One region of the Rhizobium sp. P44RR-XXIV genome, then DNA from elsewhere that is predicted to be linked to it. Evidence: riboswitches for the same ligand, from Rfam matches in the RefSeq annotation. Region 1 holds a riboswitch; each other region holds the start of a gene.
What was found. A riboswitch is a leader RNA that binds a small molecule or an ion and turns the genes downstream of it on or off. The one in region 1 is predicted to bind thiamine pyrophosphate.
Positions count from the first base shown of each region.

Region 1 (9,648 bases):
GCGTCGCCGTTGAAGCTGAAATCAGCCAGTGCATTGTGAACGACTGTCGTCGGTGCTCCGAGATGGGCTGTTACGTCGGCAACAAGCCGCTCCGTTTCGGTAAGGCTGCGCATATCGGCCTGGAATGCACTCGCGCGATCGCCAAGCTCTGCCACCAGTGCTTCCGCTTGCTCGCGGCTTGCACGGTAGTTGATCGCGACTTTCGCGCCTTCGCGGGCAAAGGCCGCAGCGATGGCGGCGCCGAGACCGCGCCCGGCGCCGGAGACGATGACGACTTGGTCCTTGATTGGCAGGCTCATTTTTCAACTCCTTCATTGTTTGCCCATAGCGCGTGGAAATGCTGCACGGGCCCGTGGCCGCTGCCGACTGAAAGCTGGTCGGCGGCGGCCACTGCGTTTGCGAGATAGTCTTTGGCAGAAGCGACGGTTTGCGGCAGCGGCAAGCCCTTGGCGATTTCGGCTGCAATGGCGCTGGAAAGCGTGCAGCCAGTTCCATGGGTGTTTTTTGTCGGCAACCGATCGGCCTCGAACCAGGTGAGGGCGCCGGCGCTTGTCAGCACGTCGGGGCTCTCACGACCTTCAAGGTGGCCGCCTTTCACCAGAACGGCGGCGGGCCGAGCTTGGCCAGGGCAAGCGCCTGACGCGCCATGTCTTCGCGGCTCTTTGCCTCGGCTTCATGCAGCAAGGCCGCCGCTTCCGGCAGGTTCGGCGTCACCACCGTTGCCAGCGGCAACAGACGTCGGGTGAGCACATCGACGGCGTCCGCAGCAAGAAGGGCCGCACCGCCCTTGGCGATCATCACCGGGTCGAGGACGATGGGAACGTCGCGATGCCGCGCCAGACTATCGGCGACAGCTTCGGCGATCGCCGCATTGGCGATCATGCCGATCTTAACGGCATCGACGCGTATGTCGGCGAAGATCGCGGCGATCTGATCAGCAACGAATTGCGGCGGTACGGGATGGACGCCGGTAACGCCCTGCGTGTTCTGGGCCGTCAATGCTGTGAGAACGGCCATGCCGTAGACGCCGCGCGCCGAGAAGGCCTTCAGATCGGCCTGAATACCCGCTCCGCCGGAGGGGTCGGAGCCGGCGATGGACAGAACGTTGCGGATCATTTGCGCGCCTCCTTGATAGCTTCGGCGATTAGGGCTGTCGCGGCCTCTGGGTCGGATTTGCCGCAGATCGCCGAGACGACGGCCAGTCCGTCTGCACCGGCCGCGAGGGCATCGGCAGCGTGCTCAGCTTTCAGCCCGCCGATGGCGACCGTCGGAACCGGGCAAAGCTGGATGATGCGGGCAAGGCCGTCAAAGCCGATCGGGTGCTTGTGGTCGGGTTTGGTCGGTGTCGCAAAGACTGGGCCGACACCGACATAGTCGACGACATCAGCATCGATGGCCGAGGCGAGAGCTTCCGTCTCCACCGAGAGGCCGAGAATCATCTCCGGCCCGACCCGGCGGCGGGCCTCGCTGGCATCCAGATCTTCCTGGCCGATATGCAGGCCATCGGCACCAATGGCGATGGCGGCCTCGACATCATCATTGATGATAAGAAGAGCATTGCTGCCGGCCAGCGCTTGCTTGAGGGCAAGGCCGGTCTCGATCATGACTGCGGTCGAAGCATGCTTGTCGCGCAATTGCACGATGGTAGCGCCGCCAGCGACTGCGGCACGCGCAGTTTCGACCATGCCGATATCGGCGCAGAGTACGGGGTCGAGAACCAGATAGAGTGAGAGATCGAAGTTCTTCATGCCGTCAAAATCCTGGCTTTGGCAGAAAGCGTTTCCACATCGAGGGCGGTCAGCGCATCGAGGAAGCGCCAGGAAAAGGAGCCGGGGCCATCGGCCGCCGCTCCTGCCTGCTCTCCGGCAACCGCAAAGACGGCAAGCGCCGCCACCGTTGCGTCGAAAGGATTGTCGGGCGTGGCCGCCGCGAAAGCCCCGACAAGGCAGGTCAGCGAGCAGCCGAGTGCGGTGACCTGCGGCATGAGTGGCGATCCGCCTTCTACGCGCCGCGCCTTCTGTCCGTCAGTGACGAAATCGGTGACGCCGGTTACGGCAACCACGCAGCCGTGCGTTTGAGCGAGTTGTCTTGCCGCATCCTCGGCCAGTTCAACGGGATCGCGGCTATCGACGCCTTGGCCGCGGCTGGCGCCACCGGCAAGCGCGATGATTTCCGAGGCATTGCCACGGATGATCGTCGGCTGCAGCTCCAGTAATTGCGCAACCGCCTTGCGCCGGAACGAGGTTGCGTAGTGCGCAACCGGATCGAGGACCCATGCTTGCCGACCTTTCCCGCCGATTGCGCGGCTGAAAGCATGCCGGCGAGCCATCCCGCCGACAAGGTACCGATGTTGATGGTCAGCGCACCGGAAATTGCGGCAAATTCGGCCGCCTCTTCCTCTGCGTGAACCATGGCAGGCGACGCGCCGGCCGCGAGCATCACATTGGCGGCGATGTTCATTGCCACGAAATTGGTGATGCATTGCACCAGCGGCGGGTTCGCCCGCATGGCGCCGAGCAGAGTGGCGGGATTGGTATGGTCTTGCATATCGCCCTTTCAGGCGGGCGAGACGCGAGGGGCGGCATAGGAAACTGCAAAGCCCCGAGCGACTCCCTCCGCCAGCATGATCTGGTTCAGGTTCAAAGGGTGCTTCTCAGCCCGCTGAACAGCGGACGCCCCTGTCTCTCAATCCGCTTGTTTTCGCAGACAAAGGCGGCCCTGTCATCAGCAAATCGCAAACCAGGGCAGGCGGCGCCTCGATCGCACACCCAAACCCTCCGGCAATCCATGCATCAGTTGCATGGGTGCAGTGCCACCTTGGCGCTGCAAAAGGGCAGGGGTTTGCACTATATTTTTGTCATCGAAGCGAACGAAGCGCCAAGCACGGCAGCTCAGCTTCGAATACCCAAGGAAAGGGGATCATCATGAACGTAGCACGCTCTTTCAATAACTGGCGTAAGTACCGTCAGACGGTTGCCGAACTGGGTCGCATGTCCACTCGCGAACTGCATGACCTCGGTATCGATCGCGGCGAAATCCGCAATGTCGCCCGCGCAGCCATTGCCGGCTAATAGTCCGACGACTGAATTTAGAGCCGTATTTCCTGGCGCCTGCTTCCTCCCGAGCAGGCGCTTTTGTTTTGTCCGCAAGGCAGCCGCGCGCTGGGCCGTCTGCCGAAAAAATGCACGACCCCAGCCTTAAGCTTTTCGCATAGCGCATAACTGCCCTGCAAAGAAATGCCTATGAACTGAGCAAAAGACTGGTATCTTCTACTCATCGAAGCGATGCACCTCCTCCCGCATCCCTTCGCTCTGCAGACGCCCTACTCCTCCTCCCAAGGGTCGTCTGCGCGAACAGCGCCACTCCTCCTCCCGCGCGCTGTTCATTATTGCCGAAAGCCTGCCGCACCTCCTCCCGCGGCAGGCTTTTTTCGTTTTATCCGGCACCATCCCAAAAGCGGCTCGCGCTCCTCTCGCAAAAATGAATTGCCGCTACTATGTGCGACTGACGTAGCGCGCTACATCGATGATCACGCCCAATCTGATTCACTGAAAATGAGAGGATGCCCATGACCGGTTCTGCCGAATACACGCCCCCTAAAGTCTGGACCTGGAACAAGGCGAATGGCGGCCAGTTCGCCAATATCAACCGGCCGATCGCCGGGCCTACCCATGAAAAGGAACTGCCTGTGGGACGCCATCCCCTGCAGCTTTATTCGCTGGGCACGCCAAATGGTGTGAAGGTCACCATCATGCTTGAAGAACTGCTGGCGCTTGGCCATAGCGGCGCGGAGTATGACGCCTGGCTGATCAAGATCGGCGATGGCGACCAGTTCGGCAGCGGCTTTGTCGACGTCAATCCCAACTCCAAGATCCCGGCCTTGCTGGATCGCAGCGGCCCCAAGCCGATCCGCGTGTTCGAATCGGGATCGATCCTGACCTATCTCGCCGAAAAGTTCGGCGCTTTCCTGCCGACCGAGCAGCCGGCCCGCGCCGAATGCCTGTCCTGGCTGTTCTGGCAGATGGGCAGCGCGCCCTATCTCGGCGGTGGCTTCGGCCATTTCTTCGCCTATGCACCGACGAAGATAGAATATGCGATCGATCGTTTTGCCATGGAAGTGAAGCGCGAACTCGACGTGCTCGACCGTCGTCTGGCTGAGAGCGAATATATAGCTGGCAGCGAATACACGATCGCCGATATCGCAATCTGGCCCTGGTACGGCGGTCTCGCCAAGGGCTGGCAATATGGCGCGGCCGAATTCCTGCAGGTGCAGGACTATAAGAACGTCCAGCGCTGGGCCGAGCAGATCTACGCACGACCGACCGTCAAGCGCGGTCGCATGGTCAACCGTATGTCGGGCGACCCGTCTGAGCAATTGCGTGAGCGTCACGATGCCAGCGATTTCGATACGAAGACGCAGGACAAGATCGTGCCCGCCGGCTGACATTCGGATTTCGCTCCCGATCCTGATGAACTCGCGGCCCAAAGCCGCGAGTTTTTTGTTGCATCTGTCGTTGAACGGCAAGGCCTGCGGTCGCCAAGTCAGCCTCGCTCCATCTTGATTGGCCTAATGTGCGGTTGCTGGCAGCTTTCTGCTGGCCGAATAGAACGCGGAACATTCATGCAAGGCGTTCCGAACCACGATGCCAGAGGAATACTTCTCCATGCCGCAGATCGTTGACCACCGTGCCCGGGACAGGAATGTGGCTGCAGGCGCGCCGGTGCAACTGTTGGAGACGGAGGCGGCGACTCTTCTGAGATGCCTGATCTCGGGTGGCGACGAGAGACTGGATTGCGACGAAACCACAGGCCTCAACATGTATGGCCATGGTCCGTCACCCCGCCCGCGCGATCTGGCCTTCGGCTCGTCGACAGCTTCGACCATTTCCGCGGCGGCGTTTTCCGCCGTAAGCGCCTATTATTCCGAGTTGCAGCACGAGATGGAAAGCGGTTCGTCTGCCGAAATCTACGAGCGTGAGATCGGACAGGTTCGTCATGATCTCCTGCGTCTGCTCGGCCTTAATCACTCGTCTGACCAGCCACGCGTCGATGCCATATTGGCGACGTCGGGCACGGACATCCACCTCTTTGCCGCAGCTCTCTTGGCGCGCGAAGACGATCAGCCTTTGATGACGATCACTTTGATGGGCAATGAGACCGGCAGCGGTGTGATGATGGCCGCGTCCGGGCGGCATTTCATGGCGCGCGTCAGCAGCGACCAAGCCGTCGCGAAGGGCGAAGAGCTGAGAGAGGGCGACGCTACGCGCAACGCCACCGTCGCCGTGCGCAACAAGGACGGCTCGCTGCGCACCGATCTCGAAGTCGAGGAAGAGTTGCGGGGTCTGATCGAGCTTGCCCGCGCAGCCGGCCTCAGATGCCTGCTCGTCGTGACTGATGTGTCCAAGACGAGCCTGTTGGCTCCAAGTCTGGAAACGGCTCTGCGTCTGAAGGCGCGCTTCGGCGCCATGCTCGACATCGTGATCGACGCCTGCCAGTTCCGTCTTTCGGCGGCAACGATCCGCGCCTATCTCGCTCATGATTTCATGGTGGCACTGACGGGTTCGAAATTTCTGGCCGGGCCGATTTTCAGCGGCGCCCTCCTGTGCCCACCACCAATATCGGAACGCTTCAGGCACCGAGCCGTGCCCGCAGCACTTGCCGATTACTGCGGCAAGGCAGAATGGCCGGAAGGCTGGGCGGCACGTGAGGCCCTGACCCATCGTGCCAATTTTGGGCTGCTGTTGCGCTGGAAGGCTGCTTTGTTCGAACTCGAACGCTTCTCCGCCATCCCCGAGGAAAAGGTGATTGCGGTTCTCACGGCCTTCGCGGAAGCGGTCACCGCACGGCTTGAGAGCGATGCAGCTTTCGATCTCCTGGATACAAGGCCGCTTGATCGAAGCGATTTATGGGGCGCATCGTCGATCCGCCGCTGGGATGAGATTCCCTCGATCATCTCGTTTTATCTGCGTAACACCCATGGCGCCGGCGTTTTGACGGTGACTGAGACTGCCAGCGTTTACAAGCAGCTTGCAATCGATGAAGCCGAGCTTGCCGCTGTCCGTATCGGACAGCCTGTTCGTTGCGCCGATTTCGGTGATGTTCCGGCAAGCGCCCTTAGAATCTGCCTGAGCGCGCCTCTGATCGTTGCAGCTTGCGAAGGCGTTGCGGCGCTGTCGGATCTCATAGCCCAAGCCATGACGGTTCTCGATCGCACGGCGGACATGGCTGCTCGGGTATCGGCACAATCCGGCCACGGACAGGCTCTGCTCGCAAGCGCTTAAGGCGTTGCTTTAGGAATTTCGCCTGTCGTCCCCGTCGAAGCCGGCAAATTCGCCTCTCACGATGCCGTGGCGCTGCAGCTTGTCGTAGAAGGTTTTCCTTGGGATTCCGAGTGCTTCGATGGTGCGGCGAACATCGCCGTTGTTTTGCGACAGGGTCTCGCGGATGAGCTCCGCCTCATAGCGTTCGATCCGGGCGGGCAGCGGCAGCGCCGCATCGGCGGCAGGCACGTCTCCAGGTTTTGCCGTCGTGCTTTCAAGGCCCAGCACGAAGCGCTCCGCAAAATGGGCCAGTTCGCGAACGTTTCCAGGCCAGTCATGCTGCTGCAGATGGCGGCGTACCGTAGTGGAGACAGCAGGCGCTTCGCGTTTGAAGCGGCTGGCGGCGCGTTCGGCGAAATAGCCGAATAGCAAGGGAATATCGTCGCGCCGGTCGCGGAGCGGCGGAATGGAGAGTGTGACGACGTTGAGCCGATAATAGAGATCCTCGCGGAAGTCGCCGCGCTGGCCGGGATCGCCAAGATCGACCTTTGCCGCTGCCACGACCCGCAGATCGATCGGCCGCACCTCGTTGGTTCCGAGCGGCGTCACCTCCCGCATCTCCAGAACGCGCAGCAACTGCACCTGAATTGCAGGCGGCATGCTCTCGATCTCATCGAGAAACAGCGTGCCTGAACTTGCATATTCGATGCGCCCGATACGCTTCTTCTGCGCGCCGGTGAATGCGCCGGGCTCATGACCGAAAAGTTCGCTTTCAATGACGGTTTCGGGCAGGGCGCCACAGTTGAGCGCCACGAAATTGCCTTTCGCACGCCGGCTCCAGCGATGCAGCAGGCTGGCAACGACTTCCTTGCCGCTGCCCGTCTCGCCTGTCACCAGCACATCGACATCCGTATCAGCGATCTGCCGCAACGTGTGACGCAAGCGCTCCATCGCCGGGGTCTGGCCGATGAGCGGAAGATCGCCCTGTGCTTGCTCGGCGGCGAGGCGAAGCGAGCGGTTTTCGAGAACAAGCCGGCGCTTCTCGGCGGCGCGCCGCACGCTCTGCACCAGCCGGTCGGTGGCGAAGGGCTTGGCGATGAAATCATAGGCGCCGTCCTGGATCGCCTGTACCGCCATCGGAATATCGCCGTGGCCGGTCACCAGGATAACAGGCAGGTCGGCGTCGCGTTCCTTGATGTGAGCGAAGAGCTGCTGCCCGTCCATCTGTGGCATGCGGATATCCGAAACGACGATCCCTGCGAAGCCGGGGGTGAGGGCGGCGAGCGCGTCACTTGCGGCCGCGAAGGCCGAGACGGCAAAACCGGCGAGCTCAAGCGTCTGTTTCGTTGCCTTCAACAGGTCCTTGTCATCATCGATGAGAAAGACCGGGGAGCTGTCGTTCATGTCGTGGCCCTGCACAAATGGATGGTGAAACGGGTACCGTCAGCATCGCTCTCGACCTCGATACGGCCGCCATAATCGACGACGATATCCTTGGAAATGACGAGGCCAAGGCCGAGACCCTTTTCCTTGGAGGTATTGAATGGCGTGAAGAGCGAATCGAGAATGGCGATCGGAATGCCGGGGCCATTATCCGAGACGATAATTTCGACATGATCGACCGTCTCATGCACCGAAACCTCGACTTTCGCGTTGTCTCGACCTTCGAGCGCTTCAAGAGCGTTCTGAAAGAGGTTGATCAACACCTGCTCCAGCCGGATTCTCGTGCCGACCACGCTAAGGCCTGGCGGCGGCAGTTCGATCTTGAGGGCATCGAGGCGGCCGGCGAAACGGCTTCTCAGCAGTATGACGGCGCCTTCGATCACGCTTCTCAGGTCCACCGGCTCCGGTGCCGTTCGGCCCTTGCGGGCAAAGGCCTTTAGCTCCTCGGTAATCGTGCTGATCCGTTCCGTCAGCGCCGCAATGGCAGACAGATTGTCCTTGACCGGCTCGGTCTGCCGCCTCTCGAGGAAGATATTGGCATTTTCGGCATAGGCGCGGATCGTTGCGAGCGGCTGGTTGATTTCATGGGCGACGCCGGCAGCGACCTGGCCGAGAATGGCGAGGCGATTGGCCTGCACGAGATCCTGCTGGACCCCTTGCAGCTTCGCCTCCGTGGTGCGGTGGTCGCAATCTCCGCCTCCAGCCGATCGCGGGCACGGCTGAGGTCTTCGGTTCGCTCCAGCACGCGCCGCTCCAGCTCCTCGCGGGCAATCCGGCTCACGGCAATCTGCATCGCGGAAACATGGCGTCGGCGCAGCAGAAAGGCGGCGAAGGCCAGGATCGGCAAAAGGACGGTCAGCGCGAAAAAGCGCGTCTCGCGCACCGAGGAAGCAACTGCCTGATCTGTAGGAACCAGATAGCCGAGCTGCCAGGGCGTCGACGGGATTGCGGTTGTCAGCCGCAGATATTCCGCGGCACTGCTGCCGGGCAGGATGGCGCGCACGATGGTTGCGTCCGGCCCCACTGCTTCCGGTCGGTTGATCGGCAGCGGTGAAAGAGGGGCCGCGCCAAACTGCAGGCTCTTGCGAATGGTCGCGGCCTCCTCACGCGAAAGCGGTGAGGTGGTCATGAAGCGCCAGGAGGGCAGGCTGGTGATCAGCACGACGCCACGTTCGTCGGCGACATAGGCGGGGCGGCCGGTCTCGCTCCAATCTGCTTCCAGCTGGTCGAATTCCATCTTGACGACCACGACGCCAAGGGCGGAGCCGGCCTCGCCGACGCGGCGGGAAATATAGAGGCCAGGACGGTTGCTGACGGTGCCGAGGGCATAGTGTTCGGCCGTTCCCGTCTCCATGGCTTTTCGGAAGTAGTCGCGGAACGAATAATCGTTGCCGACGAAGCTCAGGGGCTCTCGCCAGTTGCTGGAGGCCATCGCGATGCCGTCCTTGCCGACGACGTAGAGAACTGACGCGCTCGTGCCGGAAACCAGGCTTTCCAGTTTGCGATCGAGGGAGACGACGGCATCCGGCTCCCGCCCGGCGAGCGCGTCGCGCACCTGCTGGTCGTCGGCCAGCAACAATGGAAGTGCCCGCGGGCGCTCGAGCACTGCCCGCAAAAGAGCGACCTTGAGGTTCGCATCCGTATGCCCTTGTCGCTGCAATGTCTCTATGGCGGCGATGCGACCGTAGAAATTGGCGCCATATAGGGTGGCGCCAATGACGGCCGCGCCTAGGAGCGCGAATATAAGCCAGACCCTGCGGGATCGCCGGCTCAATTGTTCCGGCGTCAGAAATCGTTCCGTGGGCGGGCGCTGCAGCATTGCGATATTGTGCATGTTTTCGCGCGCACCGCAATCGGAGCTGTGCGGAATTTCGCACACGCCAACGGGCTTGTTACGTCGGGCGAAAATTAAGTCATTATAAATCAGTCATTTATCACTGCGTCA
Region 1 covers NZ_MPVZ02000029.1:639,548-649,195, forward strand. Annotated here, with positions in the region: gene BSK43_RS29020 (3-oxoacyl-ACP reductase) at 1-299, opposite strand, end outside; partial or broken gene thiD (bifunctional hydroxymethylpyrimidine kinase/phosphomethylpyrimidine kinase) at 401-1,116, opposite strand; gene thiE (thiamine phosphate synthase) at 1,113-1,748, opposite strand; partial or broken gene thiM (hydroxyethylthiazole kinase) at 1,745-2,547, opposite strand; TPP riboswitch at 2,594-2,690, opposite strand; gene BSK43_RS29040 (DUF1127 domain-containing protein) at 2,925-3,071, shown strand; gene yghU (glutathione-dependent disulfide-bond oxidoreductase) at 3,569-4,444, shown strand; gene BSK43_RS29050 (hypothetical protein) at 4,665-6,281, shown strand; gene BSK43_RS29055 (sigma-54 dependent transcriptional regulator) at 6,291-7,664, opposite strand; partial or broken gene BSK43_RS29060 (sensor histidine kinase) at 7,661-9,537, opposite strand.

Region 2 (9,648 bases), on a different contig from region 1:
CCGTCACCTCGCCCGTGGCTTCGGCACGTCTCACGACGTCGAGAACGTCAAGATGCGAAAGCTCAAGCCCTGGGGCAACGTTCTGAATGGCGAGCCTGCCGATCATGCGGCGGCCGGTCAGCAGGCGCATGCGCGTCATCGCCTGACCGATCAGCAGGAGATCCTCGTCTTCGGTCAGCGGCGGGGCTTCAACTTCACGTGTATTCGTCGCAGATGTCATCTTTCCACCATATCAGAGGCGGAAAGGAAATAAAACATGCAAACAGCATTCACCTGTCATTGACAATTATATGCTAATAGCACATATGTTTCCCATATGAAACCGGGGCGACCCGCGCATTCGTTCGGCTGCGCAGCGTTTCGGACAAGCTCGGATACCCTGTTCCATGGACATGCAGACAACATTCGCGCCGCTCGTGACGGATCCCAGGCGGCGGCTTATCCTTTTCCTGTTTCTGATGACTGCCATGTTCATGGCAACGCTGGATAACCAGATCGTATCGACGGCACTGCCCACCATCGTCGGCGAGTTCGGGCATCTCGAGCGCTTCGGCTGGATCGGCTCGGCCTATCTTCTCTCGCTTTCGGCCGTCATGCCTGTCTACGGCAAGCTCGGCGACCTCTTCGGCCGCAAATATGTGATGATGACGGCGATTGCGATCTTCACCGTGGGCTCCGCCGTCTGTGGCCTTGCCGTGTCGATGAACACGTTGATCGCCGCCCGTGTGTTGCAGGGCTTCGGCGGCGGCGGCATCATGGTGTCGATCTTCGCCGTCAATGCCGACCTGTTCGAACCGCGCAAACGCGCCCGCTATCAGAGCTATTCAAGCCTCGTACTGATGGCTTCGGGTGCCATCGGCCCCGTTCTCGGCGGCACGATGAGCGATCTGTTCGGCTGGCGCTCGATCTTTCTCGTCAACGTCCCGATCGGCTTCGTCGTGCTGGCTGGTCTCGCCACCATGCTGCCCTATCGCAAGCCGAGCCGCCGGCCAAAGATCGATTATGCCGGCGCGCTGGTCCTTGCGCTGACGACCACAAGCATCGTGCTGGCCGCAGACGGCACCGAACTCTTCGGATCGCTGCTGTCGCCGCAATGTCTCGGCATCATCGCCTTCGGTGTTATCTGCGCGATTACCTGGGTCTTCATCGAACGCCGCGCGCCTGAGCCCATCGTTCCGATGACTCTCTTCCGCAATCCGACATTCGGTCTGCTTCTGATCATCTCGATCACCAGCGGTGCCGTTGCTATCGGCATGGTCAACTATTTCGCACTGTTCCTGCAGACGACAACGGGCCTGTCGCCTTCGATGGCCGGCCTGCTGTTCATCCTCCTGACCGGCGGCCTCGTCTGCGGCTCGCTTTCCGCCGGCCGGTTGATCGCGGCAAGAGGTCGCTACAAGCCCTTCGCGGTTGCTAGCGCCGCCTGCAGCACCATTGCATTCGCTTCGCTGGCCTTCGTCCATGCCGGCACCCCCATCGCCCTCATCGGCGGCCTGATGCTGCTGCACGGCATCGGCATCGGCCTTGCGCAGCAGGTGCCCGTCATCGGGGTACAGAACGCTGCCGGTGCCCGCGACATCGGCGCCGCCACCGGCGCCGTCACGCTGTCGCGCATGGGCGGCGCCTCGATCGCCATCTCCATCTACGGCGCCATCATAGCGGCCAAGCTCGGCAGTGTCGGTGTCTCGATCGCAGGTGTTTCCGACATCGAGGAACTGACGCCGAAGATGATGGCGGCCTTGCCGGAAGCCACGCGCGAGGCCGTCGCCAATGCCTATGCAGGCGCCTTCAGCCCGCTGTTCATGACGGCCGCCGGCATTTGCCTGCTCGGTCTTCTGACATCGCTGACATTGAAAAACGTGCAACTGCCCGGCACGACAAAGAAATTCGAAAGCACTGTCAGCGCCGAAGCTGCCGAATAGGTCGCGCAGCCTGCAATCGACAGGGGAATCATTCCCCTTGTCATCCCTTCGTCACAAGGCTAAATCTGCCGACGCTCTAACGGGGTGCCTTATGTCCTTTCGGACATCTGGCTGAGAGGCTTTCACCAGCCAACCCGCGGAACCTGATCCGGCTAACACCGGCGGAGGGATTAGACGCGTGACGAAATCATAGCGCCCTTTTCCCCTTGAAGACGAAACCAAAAGGAGGCGCTCTGATGCTCGACCGTTCACTATTGTCACTGTTCACCGGCCTGGCCCTTGCCGCCGGCGCAGCATTTCTTTCCACGCAGCCCGCCGCAGCGGCCGACAAGACGCTGACCATCTACACCTATGAAAGCTTCACCGCCGATTGGGGTCCAGGCCCCAAGGTCAAGGCCGCTTTCGAAAAGACATGCGGCTGCACCGTCAATTACGTCAGCGTCACTGATGGCGTGGCGCTGCTCTCCCGCCTGAAGCTCGAAGGCGCCGGCACCAAGGCCGATGTGGTTCTTGGCCTCGACACCAACCTGGTCGACGAAGCCAAGGATACTGGCCTTTTCGACACCAGCGGCGTCGATACATCGGCCCTCAAGGTTCCCGGCGATTTCAAGGATGATGTCTTCGTGCCCTATGATTACGGCCATTTCGCCGTCATCTACGACACCCAGACCGTCAAGAACCCGCCAAAGAGCATGAAGGATCTCGTCGAGGGCGACCCCTCGCAGAAGATCGTCATCGAAGATCCGCGCACCTCGACGCCGGGCCTCGGCCTGCTGCTCTGGGTCAAATCGATCTACGGTGATAAATCAGCCGACGCATGGACCAAGCTCAAGGGCCGTATCCTGACCGTCACGCCCGGCTGGTCGGAAGCCTATGACCTCTTCACCAAGGGCGAAGCGCCGATGGTGCTGTCCTACACGACCTCGCCGGCCTATCACATGATCGAGGACAAGACGGAACGCTATCAGGCGGCCGCCTTCTCCGAGGGGCATTACATCCAGATCGAAGTCGCCGGCCTCGTCAAAGCGTCTCCGAACAAGGACCTCGCCCGCGACTTCCTGAAGTTCATGGTCTCCACAGGCTTCCAGGACATCATCCCCACCAGCAACTGGATGATGCCGGCCGCCGCCACCTCCACGCCGCTGCCGGACGCCTTCGGCAAGCTGGTGGTGCCGACGAAGACCTTCCTGATGAGCCCGGACGTCGTCGAGAAGAACCGCAAGGCCTGGATCGACGAGTGGTTGACCGCCACCAGCACCAACTGATCTCTCACCCATGCTGACCGCATCCGAAAGAAAACGCGCCATTTCCGGCGGGGCATTCAGCCTCGCCGGCATCGCCATTTTCGTCGCGATCGCCGTCGTCATCCTTCTTGCCGCCGGCATCGAGTCCGGCGGCGACACCACGCTTACCGATCCCTATCTGCTGCGGGTGCTTCGCTTCACCCTGCTGCAAGCGGCCTTGTCGACGTTGCTCTCCATTCTCCTTGCCATCCCCGTCGCCCGCGCCCTGGCGCGCCAACCGCGCTTTCCGGGCCGGCTGTGGCTGATCCGGCTGATGGCCGTGCCTATGGGCCTGCCCGTCCTGATCGGTGCACTCGGCCTGCTCGGCATATGGGGACGCCAAGGATTGCTCAATCAGACGCTGTCAGCCCTCGGCCTGTCGCAGCCTGTCAGCATCTACGGCCTTGCCGGCATTCTGCTGGCACATGTCTTCTTCAATATGCCGCTCGCCTGCCGGCTAATGCTGGCCGGGCTGGAGCGCGTTCCGGCGGAATACTGGCTCGTGGGTGGTGGGCTCGGCATGCGGCCGGCATCGATCTTCCGCTTCATCGAATGGCCGGTCCTGCGCGGTCTCATCCCCGGCATCGCCGGCCTGATCTTCATGCTCTGCGCCACCAGCTTCACGCTGGTGCTGATCCTCGGCGGTGGCCCCGCGGCAACGACACTCGAAGTGGCGATCTACCAGGCCCTGCGCTTTGATTTCGATCCCGGCCGCGCCGTGATGCTGTCACTGCTGCAGATCGCCATCACCCTCATTGTTTTAGGTGCGATGACACTATTTCGCGCGCCTGACGATCATGGACTGACGAGCGGCCGCGCCCTGCGGCGCATCGATGGTCAAGCGCCGACGGCTCGCTGGGTCGATGCCGCTCTGCTGTTGGCTGCGGCACTCTTTCTCGGCCTGCCTCTCGCCTCCGTCGTCGTGACGGGCCTGGAGGCAAACCTTCTGAAGCTCGCCGGCCAGCCGATCTTTCTGCAGGCGGCGATAACAAGCCTCCTCATCGCACTCGCCGCCGGTCTTCTGGCCGTCCTGATTTCCTTTGCGGTCATTCGCGCCCGATCAGTGATATCAGCGGAGCGCAGCAAGAACCTCGGCCTGCGCGGCTTGTCGATCGCGTTGAGCGCAAGCTCTTCCCTCATCCTGCTTGTCCCGCCGATCGTGCTGGCAACCGGCTGGTTCCTGGCGCTCAGACCATTCGGCGACCCCAGCCGCTTCGCCGCCGCCCTCATCATCGTCATCAACGCGCTGATGGCGCTACCCTTCGTCATTCGCGTGCTGGAGCCGGCCTATGTCATCCACCGCCGCCGCACCGAACGGCTGGCGGCAAGCCTCGGCCTTCATGGTATCTCCCGCCTTCGCCTGATCGATTGGCCGGGCCTTCGCAAGCCGCTCTTCACCGCGCTCTCCTTCGCCATGGCCCTGTCGCTCGGCGATCTCGGCGCCGTCGCTCTTTTCGGCTCCAGCAGCCTGATGACCCTGCCCTGGCTCGTCTACAGCAAGCTCGGAAGCTACCGCACCAACGATGCCGATGGATACGCCCTGATCCTCGGGGTGGTATGCCTTCTCCTCACCATCGCCGGCACGGCGGGCCAGGGCAGCCGCGACGGCGAAAGCAGGCACAATGACTGACGGCGGCAACATGATCGAACGCAGCATCACCATGACCGGCGTCGAACTGCGCCTCGGCACGCATGATTTCCAGTTCGATTGCGCGTTGCCGCAAGGCAGGATCATCGCCGTCGCCGGTCCCTCCGGCTCGGGCAAGTCGACCTTCCTCAATCTGCTGGCCGGCTTCGAACAGCCCGATCGCGGCCGCGTCCTGCTTGCCGGGCAGGACGTCACCGGCAAGCATCCCGCAGAGCGGCCTGTGTCGCTTGTCTTCCAGGACAACAATCTCTTCGCCCATCTCGACCTCTTCACCAATGTCGGCCTTGGCATCAGCCCTTCCCTGAGGCTCTCGGCACAAGACCGGCAGAGGGTCTCCGAGGCGCTGGCGCGTGTCGGGCTCCCCGGTTTCGAGAAGAGAAAGCCGGGCACGCTGTCCGGCGGAGAACGGCAGCGCGCTGCCTTCGCAAGAGCGCTGGTGCGCGACAAGCCGATCCTGCTGCTGGACGAGCCCTTTGCAGCGCTCGATCCCGGCCTGCGCTCCGGAATGGTCGAATTGCTGAAAACCCTTCACCGGGAAACGGGCAACACGGTCCTCATTGTCTCGCATGATCCGGCGGAAGTCAGACGCCTTGCTGACCATGCCGTCTTCATTGACGGCGGCAAAATCGCACTCTCCGCTCCGATCGAAGCCTTTCTGCAAACGGCCGGCATTCCCGCACTGGCCACATTTTTACAACACTGAGTGCGACGCAGCATCTTGCTGCCCGCTTTGCCTTAATTTCGTCGTGCCGAACGGCTGAAACTCCTGGGAAATGCTTGCTAAAATACAACGCTGCCACATTTAAACGGAGTCTCGCTATGCAACCGGTGCCAAAATCGGCTACAGCAAGGGGTGGAGACCGTCCGGATGAATGCGGATTGATGGGGTGAAAGCAACCTTTATCGGCGCGCGATGATAATCGCCCCGGTAACGATCAACCGGATTTGGCGCCGAGCCGGCATGGCAGCGAAATGAGCGAGACACAGGTACTGAAGCAGAACGAGCGAGCAGAACGAAGGATCAGCGTGACCGTCGCAGCCCGTTTGCGCCGCCTGGCACCGCTCCTTGTCGCCGCGGCGGTACTCAACAGCTGTCAGACCGTGATGGATCAGTCGTATCAGCCGAGCGTCTCGCCCTCGGCCAATCCACAGATCGTCTCCGAGGTGCAGAAGAACGACCCGCGCGCTCAGATGGGCGCTCGCGAGCACCCAAGAATTCTTGCAAGCTACGGCGGCGAATACAAGGACGCCAAGACCGAACGTCTCGTGGCCCGTATCGCCGGCGCGCTCACCAGCGTTTCGGAAAACCCGCAGCAGTCCTATCGCATCACCATTCTCAATTCGCCGTCGATCAACGCCTTCGCGCTGCCGGGCGGCTATCTCTATGTGACGCGCGGCCTGCTGGCGCTTGCCAATGACGCCTCGGAAGTCGCAGCCGTCCTGGCGCACGAGATGGCGCACGTGACAGCCAATCACGGCATCGAGCGGCAGAAACGCGAGGAAGCCGAGGTCATTGCCAGCCGCGTCGTCGCCGAAGTGCTGTCGAGCGATATCGCCGGCAAGCAGGCGCTCGCCCGTGGCAAGCTACGCCTTGCCGCCTTCTCGCGTCAGCAGGAGCTGCAGGCAGACGAGATCGGCATCCGCACCCTCGGCCAGGCCGGCTACGACCCCTATGCGGCAGCCCGCTTCCTGAATGCCATGGAAGACTACAGCCGCTTCATGACGGCCAATTCCGATGTCGACCAGAGCCTGGACTTCCTGTCGAGCCATCCGAGCACCCCGCAGCGCATCGACCTTGCCAAGGCCCATGCGCGCGAATTCGGCGAGGAAGGCAAGGTCGGCGACACCGGCCGCGACTACTACCTGAACGGCATCGACGGCCTGCTCTATGGCGACAGCCCGGAGGAAGGCTATGTGCGCGGTCAGACCTTCCTGCACGGCGGCCTTGGTATACGTTTCGACGTACCCCCGGATTTTCGGATCGACAACAAGGTTGAGGCCGTCATGGCGACTGGCCCTGGCGACATTGCCGTCCGCTTCGACGGTGTGGCAGACACCCAGAACCAGAACCTGACGAACTATATTTCCAGCGGCTGGGTGACAGGCCTTGATCCATCGTCGATCAAATCGATCACCGTCAATGGCATGCCGGCTGCGACTGCGCGCGCTTCCGCCGATCGCTGGGATTTCGATGTCACCGTGATCCGCGACCGCACACAGATCTTCCGCTTCCTGACGGCGGTTCCGAAGGGAAATATTGCCCAGCTCGATCAGACGGCCAATGTGTTGCGGGCAAGCTTCCGCCATATGACGCCGGATGAGGCCGCTTCGCTGAAGCCGCTGCGCGTTCGCGTCGTCATCGTCAAGCCCGGCGACACCATCACCACGCTCGCAGCCCGCATGATGGGCACCGACCGCAAGCTCGACCTGTTCAAGCTGATCAATGCCTTGCCCACCGGGGCAAGCATCGCACCGGGTGACAAGGTCAAGATTATCGCGGAATAGATAGGGGCCGGATCACCTTCTCCCGGTCGGGAGAAGGTCTCTCTCAGGCATAGCTTGCCATACGCGGATCGGCATCGACCAGCGCGCTGCGCAGCTTGTCCATCGCCCGGCTTTCAATCTGACGCACGCGCTCCTTGGAAATGCCGAGATCGGCGCCAAGTTCCTCCAGCGTCGCCCCGTCTTCGACGAGACGGCGCGCGCGGATGATCTTCATTTCGCGTTCGTTGAGATGTTTCAGCGCCGATGCGAGCCAGATGCGGCGGCGTTCGCCATCGATCATGTCCGAAACCTGTTCGTCCGGAAGCGGCTCACTGCTGATGAGGAAATCGATGCGTTCGGCGCTTTCGGAATCGCCTGAAATCGACGGTGCCTGCAACGAGGTGTCGCTGCCGGAAAGACGCGCATCCATGGTCTGCACGTCGGCAAGGCTGACGCCGAGCGTCACGGCGATTTCCTCATGGATGGATTGAACGGTCACGCTGGAATTGCTGCGGGCGAGCTTCGCGCGCAGGCGGCGCAGATTGAAGAACAGCGCCTTCTGCGCTGAACTCGTGCCACCCCTCACGATCGACCAGTTGCGCAGGATGTAATCCTGGATCGAAGCGCGAATCCACCAGCTGGCATAGGTCGAGAAGCGCACTTCCCTCTCCGGCTCGAAGCGGGCAGCGGCCTCCAGCAGGCCCACATAACCTTCCTGCACGAGGTCGCTCATCGGCAGTCCGAAATTGCGAAACTTGCCGGCCATCGAAATGACAAGGCGCATATGAGCGGTCGCGATTTTGTTGCGGGCGCCGCGATCGTCGTGATCCTTCCACCGAATGGCGAGATCATGTTCTTCATCGCGATCGAGATAAGGTGCAGCCATGGCGAGTTTGATCATGCGCCGATCTGCAGACATATTCGTCATACGCATCTCCTAGGTTCGGCCCCAGATCGTCTTTAAGCCGCGGTCGACAAAAAGGGGCAGCAGGCATCGTTTCCGAACATCGCTGCTCGGATGAAAATCAATGAATGAAATGCAAAATTGGAGACCGATTCTCCGGCTCGCCGGATAATCGATGACTAGTCTAGTTCGATCTCATCAGGCTGATCAGATGATTGAAGCATCTTCAGATCACCGGGGGGCTTCGAATGAAAACGCATAGGCCGGTCCTCGTGAATGGCAATAAAACGGCCCGCCCAGACACCTCTCCTGCAGGAGAGAACCCACACCGACCGCCAACACGAGCTTAAAACGCGGCAGAAGCAAAAAGGTTCCAAAGAAAAAAACCCGGCGCGAAGGCCGGGTTTTTGGAGGCTGTATGTGCCGTTTGCCTTATGCGGCTTCGTCCTGGGAATCGTCTTCCTCGATGGCCTTGCCGCGCTTCGGACCCTTGTTGAGGTTGGTCTCGACGAGACGAACGGCTTCGGTTTCCGACATCTTGTTGACGGCGGCAATTTCGCGCGCCATGCGATCGAGCGCAGCTTCATAGAGCTGGCGTTCGGAATAGGACTGTTCCGGCTGGTTCTCGGCGCGATAGAGATCGCGAACCACTTCGGCGATGGAGATCAGGTCACCGGAATTGATCTTGGCATCATATTCCTGAGCGCGACGCGACCACATGGTACGCTTCACGCGGGCTTTGCCCTGCACGACCTTCAACGCACGCTCGACGAAATCGGTCTCGGAAAGCTTGCGCATGCCGATGCTCATGGCCTTGGCCACCGGCACCTTCAAACGCATCTTGTCTTTCTCGAAATCGATCACGAACAGCTCGAGCTTCATGCCTGCGACTTCTTGCTCTTCGATCGCGGTGATCGTTCCGACGCCATGGGCCGGATAAACGATCGCTTCACCAGTCTTGAAGCCGTGCCGTGCTGCTGAAGGTTTTTTCTGCTGGGTCGTCATTCTTTTCAAAAACTCCCTGTTACGCGCCCGGTTGGGCCGGGGGCCGGGTCAGTCAGGCCCGGATGAGACGGAAGCACCGTCGGGGTAGCGTCATCCTGGTCCAGCCAGACTTATGCAAAAAGAAACCCACCCATCGCGATTTCAGCCCCGACAACACAAAACGTTGATATGTCAAGGAAACCGCGTACGGATTGGTGATTTGCTTTCGTGATGGTTTTAGGCACGCGAAATGCCGCTGTGGATCAGTATGAGGAACCTATCACAAAAATCTGAGGAAATCAATAATTTGCTTCACGCGCGCCAATGAGGCCCCGTTGACCGCTCGGCGGCCCCACGATAACGATTCGCTCCGTGCGATATCGACTACACCTTTCCAGGTGGCCTGTCACGGCCGTCGATCAA
Region 2 covers NZ_MPVZ02000023.1:10,926-20,573, forward strand. Annotated here, with positions in the region: gene BSK43_RS02870 (MarR family winged helix-turn-helix transcriptional regulator) at 1-220, opposite strand, end outside; gene BSK43_RS02875 (MDR family MFS transporter) at 387-1,922, shown strand; TPP riboswitch at 1,993-2,109, shown strand; gene thiB (thiamine ABC transporter substrate binding subunit) at 2,159-3,187, shown strand; gene thiP (thiamine/thiamine pyrophosphate ABC transporter permease ThiP) at 3,198-4,835, shown strand; gene BSK43_RS02890 (ATP-binding cassette domain-containing protein) at 4,828-5,556, shown strand; gene BSK43_RS02895 (M48 family metalloprotease) at 5,958-7,358, shown strand; gene BSK43_RS02900 (RNA polymerase factor sigma-32) at 7,402-8,265, opposite strand; gene BSK43_RS02905 (CarD family transcriptional regulator) at 8,674-9,246, opposite strand; gene fdxA (ferredoxin FdxA) at 9,645-9,648, opposite strand, start outside.
Region 2: another riboswitch for thiamine pyrophosphate. It lies ahead of thiB (thiamine ABC transporter substrate binding subunit); the one in region 1 lies ahead of thiM (hydroxyethylthiazole kinase).

Region 3 (9,648 bases), 500 kb from region 1:
GCCGTATCGATCAGCTGGAAAGCCATGGACGCGTTGCCTTGATCCATTCCTGCGTGCGTGATTCGGGGTCGGAATTGCGGGTGATATCGGTCACGACGGCGGCAATATCGGCGCCATTTTCGAACACGCCGGCAATACGCGCAATCGTGAGGCCGCCGATCGCGACAAGCGGGATGTTGCCTATTTCGGCCTTCCATTGGCCGATTCGCTCAAGACCTTGCGGCGCCCAGGCCATGGCTTTGAGGATGGTGGGGTAGATCGGCCCGAGCGCGATATAATCGGGACTTGCCGTAAGAGCTGTCGCCAGCTCGGTCTCGTCATGTGTCGAAAGCCCCAGCTTCAAACCGGCCTTGCGGATGGCGCCGAGATCGGTCGTCGCCAGATCCTCCTGTCCCAGGTGAATGAAGTCACAGCCTTCTTCGATCGCAAGCTGCCAATAATCATTGACGATCAGCTGGCACCCATGTGCTGCACAAATCGCCTTTGCAGCTTGAATGTCCGTGCGTATCTCGGCGAGAGGGCGATCCTTGATACGCAGCTGCACCAGTTTTACGCCGAGCGGCACCAGCCTTTCGATCCATGCGGCGCTATCGACGATCAGGTAGAAGGGGTCGATTTTCACGCGAAAACCGCCTTTCCGATGACCGGTGTCGATGGCACCGCCATGTCGCGCGGCTCCAGCATGCCCGCGCCGAATGCTTGCCTACCGGCATCGATTGCCTTTGCGAAGGCTTCGGCCATCGCAGCGGGATCAGCCGCACCGGCAACGGCGGTGTTCAATAGCACTGCATCGAAACCCAGCTCCATGACCGTGGTCGCATGCGAGGGTCGGCCGATACCGGCATCCACGATCAGCGGCACCTCGGGAAAATGCGCGCGCATCGAGCGAAGGGCCGAGAGATTGAGTGGCCCGGCCGCTGTGCCGATCGGCGCACACCAGGGCATCAGCACCTTGCAACCGGCTTCGACCAGGCGTTCGGCGACCACAAGATCGTCCGTCGTATAGGGAAAGACCTCGAAGCCGTCTCCGCTGAGAATGCGTGCCGCTTCCACCAGCGCGAAGACATCCGGCTGCAGCGTGTCGTGATTGCCGATCACCTCGAGCTTGATCCAGTTGGTTCGGAACACTTCGCGAGCCATCTTCGCCGTCAGCACCGCTTCCGAAACACCATGGCAACCGGCCGTGTTGGGAAGAACGCGAACGCCGAGATCGCGGATCATCTCGAAGAAAGCACCGCCACCGCGTCCGCCGGACGTTTCACGGCGCAGCGAGACGGTGACGATCTCCGTTCCCGACCGCCTAACCGCTTCGGCAAGGATGGCCGGTGAGGGGTAGCGAGCCGTACCAAGAAGTAGCCGCGATCCGACTTGGCTTCCATAAAGATCAAGCATGGCTCAGCCTCCCTGCATCGGTGTCAGGATCTCGATCCTGTCATTGTCATCAAGCGAATGGTCGTCGCGATCTTCGCGGTGGACGAGCTCGCCGTTGACGGCGGTGGCCAGCCAGTCGCCCTCATAGTCGAGTGCGACGAGAAGCTGGGTGAGCGTGGTAACGGCGATCGTCTGGGCTTCGCCGTTGATGATCAGGCGCATAGGGAGCTCCCTTGTTTCGTCTGCTCGGAAAGGATGAGATCGGCAGCTTCCACCGCCATTGCCGGCGCCAGCAGGAAGCCGTGGCGGTAGAAACCGTTGAGGATGGTGACGTTGCCTTCCCGGGTCACTTTCGGGAGATTATCGGGGAAGGCTGGGCGGATGCCGGCGCCGGTTTCGACGACAGTGGCGTCGGCAAAGGCCGGGTGTAGCGCGTAGGCCGCATTCAGCAGTTCCATCAGCGAACGCGCCGTGATCGGCCCGTCGAATTCGGTTTCGATCATCGTGGCACCGACCATGAAAAGGCCGTTGCGCGCGGCACGATATAGACGGGAAAGCGTGGATGCAGCAGGCGGATGGGCCGGGCGAGCGTTATTTCTTCGGCGCTTAGATAGAGCATTTCACCGCGCACCCCGCGCAGATCATGGGTTTGCCCGATACGAGCAGCCCCTGTGCAATCGGCGATCTCGGAGAAGCCGCTTTCGTCGATATCACCGCTGGCAAAGGCGACACCCTTCGCCAAAAGTCCCCCTTTCAGTCTGGTCAACGCCCGGCGCGGATCCAGATGGGCCTCCTCGGGAAAGAACAACCCATGCCTGAAGCGGCCCGCAAGAGCGGGCTCCAGGGCAGCGATTTCGCTTTCTTCGACCCGGCGATAGCCGCTCGTGCGGCCGGCGAATCGTTTCAGCTCCACCTGATCGCGTGTCGGCGCGACAACGAGAGTTCCGTTGCGCACGACTTCTCCCGGCAGCATCGTATCCCACCGGTCGGCGGCATCGATTCCGAGCGAGAGTACCGCCGCATCGGCGCTTTCCCGTTCGCACCATGGCGCCAGCATGCCGCCGGCGAGCCAGGAGGCGGCATTGCCGAACTCCGGACGCGGGTCGAAGACCGTGACTTCGGCGCCGCGGACATTCAGTTCATGTGCGAGAGTGAGGCCGGCAACGCCGGCCCCTTTGATCAGGACGCGCATCTCACTCGGCCGGATGAGCAAGGTTTTCGATGGGCATATAGAGATCCCCGCCCTCGCGATATTTTGCCGCCATCGCGTCCAAGCCCTCCTTCTGGGCCTCGGCGCGAATGTCGTGCGAAATCCGCATCGAGCAGAATTTCGGACCGCACATCGAGCAGAAATGCGCGACCTTGTGCGCTTCCTTCGGCAAGGTCTCGTCATGGAAGCTGCGGGCCGTATCGGGATCGAGCGAGAGGTTGAACTGATCTTCCCAGCGGAATTCGAATCGCGCCCGCGACAGGGCATCGTCACGCACCTGCGCGGCCGGATGTCCCTTGGCAAGATCGGCGGCATGGGCGGCGATCTTGTAGGTGATAACGCCGGTCTTGACGTCATTGCGATCGGGCAGGCCGAGATGTTCCTTCGGCGTGACATAGCAGAGCATCGCCGTGCCGAACCAGCCGATCATCGCAGCGCCTATGCCGGAGGTGATATGATCGTAACCCGGCGCGATATCGGTCGTCAGCGGCCCGAGCGTGTAGAAGGGGGCTTCGCCGCAAACCTTCAGCTGCTTGTCCATGTTTTCCTTGATCTTGTGCATCGGCACATGGCCGGGGCCTTCGATCATCACCTGGCAATCCTTGGCCCAGGCGATCTTGGTCAATTCGCCGAGGGTTTCCAGCTCGGCGAATTGCGCGGCGTCGTTGGCATCAGCGATCGAGCCGGGACGAAGGCCGTCGCCAAGCGAGAAGGAGACGTCGTAGGCGCGGCAGATGTCGCAGATCTCCTCGAAATGCTCGTAAAGGAAGCTCTCGCGGTGGTGATGGAGACACCACTTGGCCATGATCGAGCCGCCGCGCGAGACGATGCCGGTGACACGATTGACCGTTAGCGGGATGTAATGCAGCCGCACGCCGGCATGGATGGTGAAGTAGTCGACGCCCTGTTCGGCCTGTTCGATCAACGTGTCGCGATAGACCTCCCAGGTGAGGTCTTCGGCAATACCGCTGACCTTTTCCAGCGCCTGATAGAGCGGCACGGTGCCGATCGGCAGCGGCGAATTGCGGATGATCCATTCGCGGATGTTGTGGATGTTGCGGCCGGTTGAGAGGTCCATGACGGTATCGGCGCCCCAGCGGGCGGCCCAGACCATCTTCTCGACCTCTTCCGCCATCGACGACGTGACGGCGGAATTGCCGATATTGGCGTTGATCTTCACCAGAAAGTTCCGGCCGATGATCATCGGTTCGGCCTCGGGGTGGTTGATGTTGGCAGGGATGATCGCCCGACCGGCAGCGACTTCCTGGCGGACGAATTCCGGCGTCACATGGTCTGGAATATGGGCGCCGAAGCTCTCACCGTCGCGAATCAGGGCTTCGGCCTTTGCCTTGCGGCCGAGATTTTCGCGAATAGCGATGAATTCCATCTCTGGCGTGATGATGCCGGCCCGTGCATAGGCCAGCTGCGTGACGGCCTTACCACCCGTGGCACGCAATGGCTGGCGCTTGGCGGGAAATTCCGGCGTCAGCCGATCGGCGCTGACGAAGCCATTGTCTTCGGGGCGGATGTGGCGACCCTCATAGGCTTCGACATCGCCGCGGGCGAGCACCCAGTCGCGCCGCAGCTGCGCGAGGCCTTGCTCGATAAGGATATCTGCGCCTTCGATCGTATAGGGGCCGGAGGAATCATAGACAACGACAGGCGGCTCGCCCGCGGTCGGATGGACGCTGATCTCGCGCATCGGCACGCGGATATCGGGGTGGATCTCCCCCGGAATGTAGATTTTCCGCGATGCCGGCAGCGGCCCGGTGGTAACGGTGGGGGTGAGGTTTTTTGCGGCAATGGTCATGGTTTGAGGCTCCAAGTGGTTGTTGGAGACCCAGTCAATCAGCCGGAATGATGAAAAGACGCCGGCATGGATTCCACGCGTGAATCCGAAGCCATCGAGCGCTTGCACCGTCCCTACGCCAGTATGAACTGGATCAGGTTCAACGGGTCACTGCGCCACAATCGACAGAGTCGTATTGTCCAGCAGTATCTCAGCCCCTTGCCGGGACCCCCCTGGTGAATATCGAAAGGCTATGCTCTCTCTTCGGCTGCTGTCAACCCCGCAGCCATTGTTGCCCTCGCGACCTCTTTCGCCACTCACAACTCAAGAGTGCGCACGGCGACTTTTCAGCTACACGGCAGGCACAAAGCCGAGAGTGGTTGTAGTCTCGCGCCGGATCAGTAGCGGGGTGCGGTATTGCCGACGAAGCGATGAGGGCCGGTATGGTTCAGCTTGCTGGCCGTATCGAGCCAGATCTTGCCGCCCAAGGCGCGCCAGCGGCGGCAGAAGGCGAAATCCTCGCTGAGATATAGGCCGGTTTCTTCCTCGATCATGCATTCGAACAGCGCATATTGCGTACCCGGCGAGGCCTTCGTGCTCGGATAGGCATGGATGGCATTGTAGCGCAACCCTGGATAGGATTCGCTCATCTGCTCCAGGACCGCGCGTTTGATGAGAAGCATGCCGGTGCCGGCATAGACGGCGCTAACAAAATCACCATCACGCTCTGCGTTCTGGCCAACCAAGGGCGTGCCGACATAGTGAAGAGCGGCTGCAGCAAGCGACGAGCCATCCTGCGAATTGATGCGGGCGGCGGTCTCCCAATCGTAATCCTTGATCGGATACATGGCGGCAACGACGTCCTTGTCGGCATCCAGCAGGCGCATGACCTGATCGGGCTCGAAACTGATGTCCGCATCGACGAAGAGCAGATGAGTCGCCGCAGTATCGTTGAGGAAGGATGACACCAGCGTATTGCGGCTGCGGGTGATCAGCGCGTCATTGCCGAGCAGGGCGAGTGTCAGCTGAATGCCTGCCTGAGCGCCTCGCTGCATGAGCGAGAAGATGGATTGCATATAATCCTTGGTGACGAGACCGCCGAAACAGGGAGTCGCAATGAAGATCAGCCGATTCTCGGTCATTCGCAGTTGGTTCCTTTCCGGAAGTGCGATTCGCCAGAATCTAGGGAGATTCACTATTTCTGTGTGTACCGAATTGTTGAATTTTGTTTCTGAAAGTTTGCTGGATGTTGCTGGAGAGAGATTGTCGGCCGGCGTCGGCTCCAATGCCAATGGCTGTCAGTGGCCCATGGAATTTGAAGGCGCAGACCCGGTTTTGACGGCAAGGCCATCAGCCGGAGCCGCTATCTCGCTCCTTAAAGGCATGAATCGACGCGTTTCTGCCGTCAGCGGACGAAACTCCTGTGCCCTACTGAGCGCAGTTGCATTTAGGCAACAGAGATCAAGACTAACGCTTGAAGCGGTTTCACATAATTGACAAACATACGGGCTGTTTGTAAGTCAAATACAGGACATAAGTTGTCTTACGGTCGGGTAATCGGCCGGATCGGTAGAGGCATTTCAAGGCCTTGCTGTGGGGTCGATTATGAAGGTTCGGGGGGACTCAAGCCAACATTAGGTGCGTATTTTGCCGGGCTACCCGCTCGTGTTGAGGCCGAACCGATCTCTGAGTTGGTATTCCAGCTCAGTACTCGCTGCAGACAAGAAATGCATATTACAACCAGGAGTTTATAATGAACATCAAGAGCCTTCTTCTCGGCTCCGCTGCTGCGCTCGCTGCAGCTTCCGGTGCCCATGCAGCTGACGCTATCGTTGCTGCTGAGCCGGAGCCGTTGGAATACGTTCGCATCTGCGACGCATATGGTGCTGGCTACTTCTTCATCCCGGGTACCGAGACCTGCCTCAAAATCGGCGGACGTGTCCGTTCTGAAGGCGAATGGTACGACGCTTACAACCCGAACAGCAAGGTTGGCACGCTGTGGCACACCCGTGCTGAGCTGAGCCTCGACACCGCAACCGACACCGAATACGGCCCGCTGAAGACCAACACGGTTTTCCGTTGGGACTGGAACGATGGCGGCGCGACCTCCACGAAGCTGCTGTTTGCTAACATCAGCCTCGGCGGCTTCACCGTTGGTAAGCTTGACTCGCAGTACAACCTGTATGTCGGCTACGCTGGCGACGTCATCAACGACGACGTGATCTATGACGGCCCGTACGAACTCAACCAGTTGACCTACAACTACGACGCCGGCAACGGCTTCACGGCTATGGTCTCGCTCGAAGACTCGAACTCCAGCGGTTCGGACAAGTCTTCCTACGGCGCGAGCTGGTGGACGGACGACAAGACCAACCATTACGCTCCTGACGTTGTCGCCGGTCTCGGCTTCAAGTCTGGCGCATGGGGCGTCAAGGTCGTTGGCGGTTACGACTCGATCGTTGAAGAAGGCGCTGTCAAGGTTCGTGTAGACGCTGACTTCGGCGTATTCTCGGCCTTTTTGATGGGCGGTTACAACACCGACGGCAGCAAGCTCAACAAGTACGCCGGCACCAACCTCGATCGTTCGGCTTGCCCGGTTAACGATGCTTCGAAGTGCGGCTGGGGCGACTGGGCCGTCTGGGGCGGCGGTAGCGTTCCGATCAACGACAAGCTGAAGTGGAACCTGCAGCTCGCTTACACCGACTCCAAGATCTTCGCCGCTACGACGAACCTCACCTGGAACCCGGTTAAGAACCTGACGCTCCGTCCGGAAGTTTCCTACACCAACTTCGATTCTGTGAACCAGGATCAGTGGGCTGGTATCATGCGCTTCGAGCGCAGCTTCTAATCAAGAATTACCCGGCCTCGTGCCGGGTAAGAGAAGCCTGATGTTCCAATCCGTCAGGCTTCTTTCAGTGATCGGTTGACCTCCGATCAAAGAGAAAGGATCCGGCTTTCCCTCCGGATCCTTTTTATTTTGAGCCGCTTTTTATCTTAAGCCGCTGAAGTCGCCATTTCGCGCGCCTGGGCTGACGGGAACCAAGTCTTCAAGACCATTTTGATGAACATCTGCCCGCAGGGCACGAGCTGGAAATTGCCCCTGTCGAGGGTCCACTCCGTGATGAGGCCACCGATGACGGCGGTGAGCGACGAGGCGGCCGTATCCGGCGTCCAGGGTGCCGGCAACTTCGTCTTCGCATCCATCAAGGTGAATATACGCTCGAAGTTGTCGTGCATGTCCTGCCGGAAGGAGCTCGCGCGGCTTGTGGTTCCGTCGCAGAACGCCATATCGAGATGCATCATCACCTTCAGCATGCTGCGCTTGCGCGGATCGTGCTGAACATCCTCGAATATCGCGGCAATCGCGTCGGCAACGAGATCGAGCGGATTGGGCGGCAATTCCTTCGACATCCGCTCGGCCAATTCCTGAAACGGCTGCTGGGCTTCATCGCGTATCGCGAACATGAGGCCCTGCTTGTTCTTGAAATGCCAGTGAACCGCGCCGCGCGTAACTCCGGCGGATGCAGCTATCTCCTCGAGGCTGACATTCTCATAGCCCTTGTCGAGAAACAGAGCTTTTGCCGATTGCAAAATCTCGCTCCTCGTTTCTGCCGCCTCCTCCTTAGTCCGCCTCATTCCGCTCTCCACAGAAACAGATTCTCAAGCTGTGCCCCTTTTTATATTTTTGCTCCGTCTATGCGGCGTCAAAGCCGGGATCCCCATACCGGCTATATTCAGCAGCATAGCAGCGTTTAGATGTTTCCTCAAAATCGATAAAGGAAATCGCAACGCGATGTATTCGTCAAGCACCTATAAGCCACGCGCAAGTTTCCTCGTGCAATTTTCACGCGTTGGGAAGTGCAAAGTCGAAAATGTGCAGATGCCGATAGCGCCATGAGGGCGAAAGCTCGCTACGGACGATCGTAAATCCAGTCATCTCGGAGTGGTGCATTCACCATGACGGGTCGCGGCAGAGATTTGGTCTCCGGCGTTCGGCAGTTCCATCAGCTCATATCGATAATCGAAGTCATGGCTCCGCATCCGTGCGGTCGGGCATGACGGTCATGTGTTCAAGTCGCGTATGTGTAAACCATCCGAGTCCCTCTCAACGCTCGTATCCGGAGGCCCCATGACGAGCATTACCTCGGTCTTATCAAACAACTACTATCAGTATCCGACGTCTCGTTCGGCGACGTCATCGTCAGACGATTCTGCGTCCTCGATACTGTCCGGCACTTCGTCCGGCAGTTCTTCCACCACGAGTTCTTCGTCCTCGTCGGACGACCAGTCGCAGATCACCGCGGCAGAGCAGCTGATTGCCCAGCTGATGAACATCATCCTAAATCTTCAGGCGAACAGTGGTGGCGGCAGCAGCAGTAGCGGCGACAGCTCTGCATCGAGTTCCAGTGGTGATTCGGTCGATTCGACGTCCAGCACCCAGCAGTCCTCGGCAACCGCCACGCAGAGCAGCAAGCTGACTGACAGAATCAGCGCCATGGATACCAATGGCGATGGCAGTATCAGCGAGGCGGAATTCGTTGCCGCTCGGCCGTCCAATGTCAGCGAGGACCAGGCTCAGAAGCTGTTTGAAAGCTTCGACAAGGACGGTACTGGTTCGTTGACCGACTCGCAGCTGGCAAGCGCAATGCAGTCGGGTCATCACGTACATCATGGTGGACAATCGAACGATGACCAGCTCTCCAGCCTGTTTTCCTCGATGGATACAAACGGCGATGGCAGTGTAAGCGAAGCCGAATTCGTGGCGGCCCGTCCCTCCGATGTCAGTCAGGATCAGGCGACGACCCTGTTCAAGAGCCTGGATACGTCCGGTTCTGGGTCGTTGACGCAGAGCCAGTTCGAATCGGCGATGAAGGCGCAGCAGCCGCAGATGCCCGATTTCAACAATCTTTACGCCTTCAATGAACAGGATCAGACGACGAGCGATCTGCTCTCACTCTGACCGAAAAACCTTTCGCATCTGAACTTGCGAATGTGCCGGCAGCTTGGACGAGAGACGTTGGGGCCTCCACATCCAAGCGTGCCGGCTTTTTGTTGCCCCGCTCGCACAGGATTGTGTTGAAAAGGCCGGTTGTCGCGCGGACGTTGCTCATGGCACGGATAACCATTGGGCCCGCCGCAGAAAAAATGAACAAATCGATAATGTGAGAGCGACGGATTTCGGCTGACGGCCCGTTCAATCATCGACAACATATGCTTCGATGTCGAAGGAAAGAGACGCTGCGATCAGATTGGTACGATGCGCCGGAAATGACGAATA
Region 3 covers NZ_MPVZ02000029.1:138,118-147,765, forward strand. Annotated here, with positions in the region: gene BSK43_RS26730 (thiamine phosphate synthase) at 11-622, opposite strand; gene BSK43_RS26735 (thiazole synthase) at 619-1,392, opposite strand; gene thiS (sulfur carrier protein ThiS) at 1,396-1,593, opposite strand; partial or broken gene thiO (glycine oxidase ThiO) at 1,584-2,563, opposite strand; gene thiC (phosphomethylpyrimidine synthase ThiC) at 2,565-4,391, opposite strand; TPP riboswitch at 4,484-4,615, opposite strand; gene BSK43_RS26755 (hypothetical protein) at 4,769-5,512, opposite strand; gene BSK43_RS26760 (hypothetical protein) at 5,487-5,867, shown strand; gene BSK43_RS26765 (porin) at 6,124-7,218, shown strand; gene BSK43_RS26770 (TetR family transcriptional regulator) at 7,365-8,006, opposite strand; gene BSK43_RS35830 (hypothetical protein) at 8,538-8,708, opposite strand; gene BSK43_RS35835 (hypothetical protein) at 8,718-8,867, opposite strand; gene BSK43_RS35840 (EF-hand domain-containing protein) at 8,866-9,330, shown strand.
Region 3: another riboswitch for thiamine pyrophosphate. It lies ahead of thiC (phosphomethylpyrimidine synthase ThiC); the one in region 1 lies ahead of thiM (hydroxyethylthiazole kinase).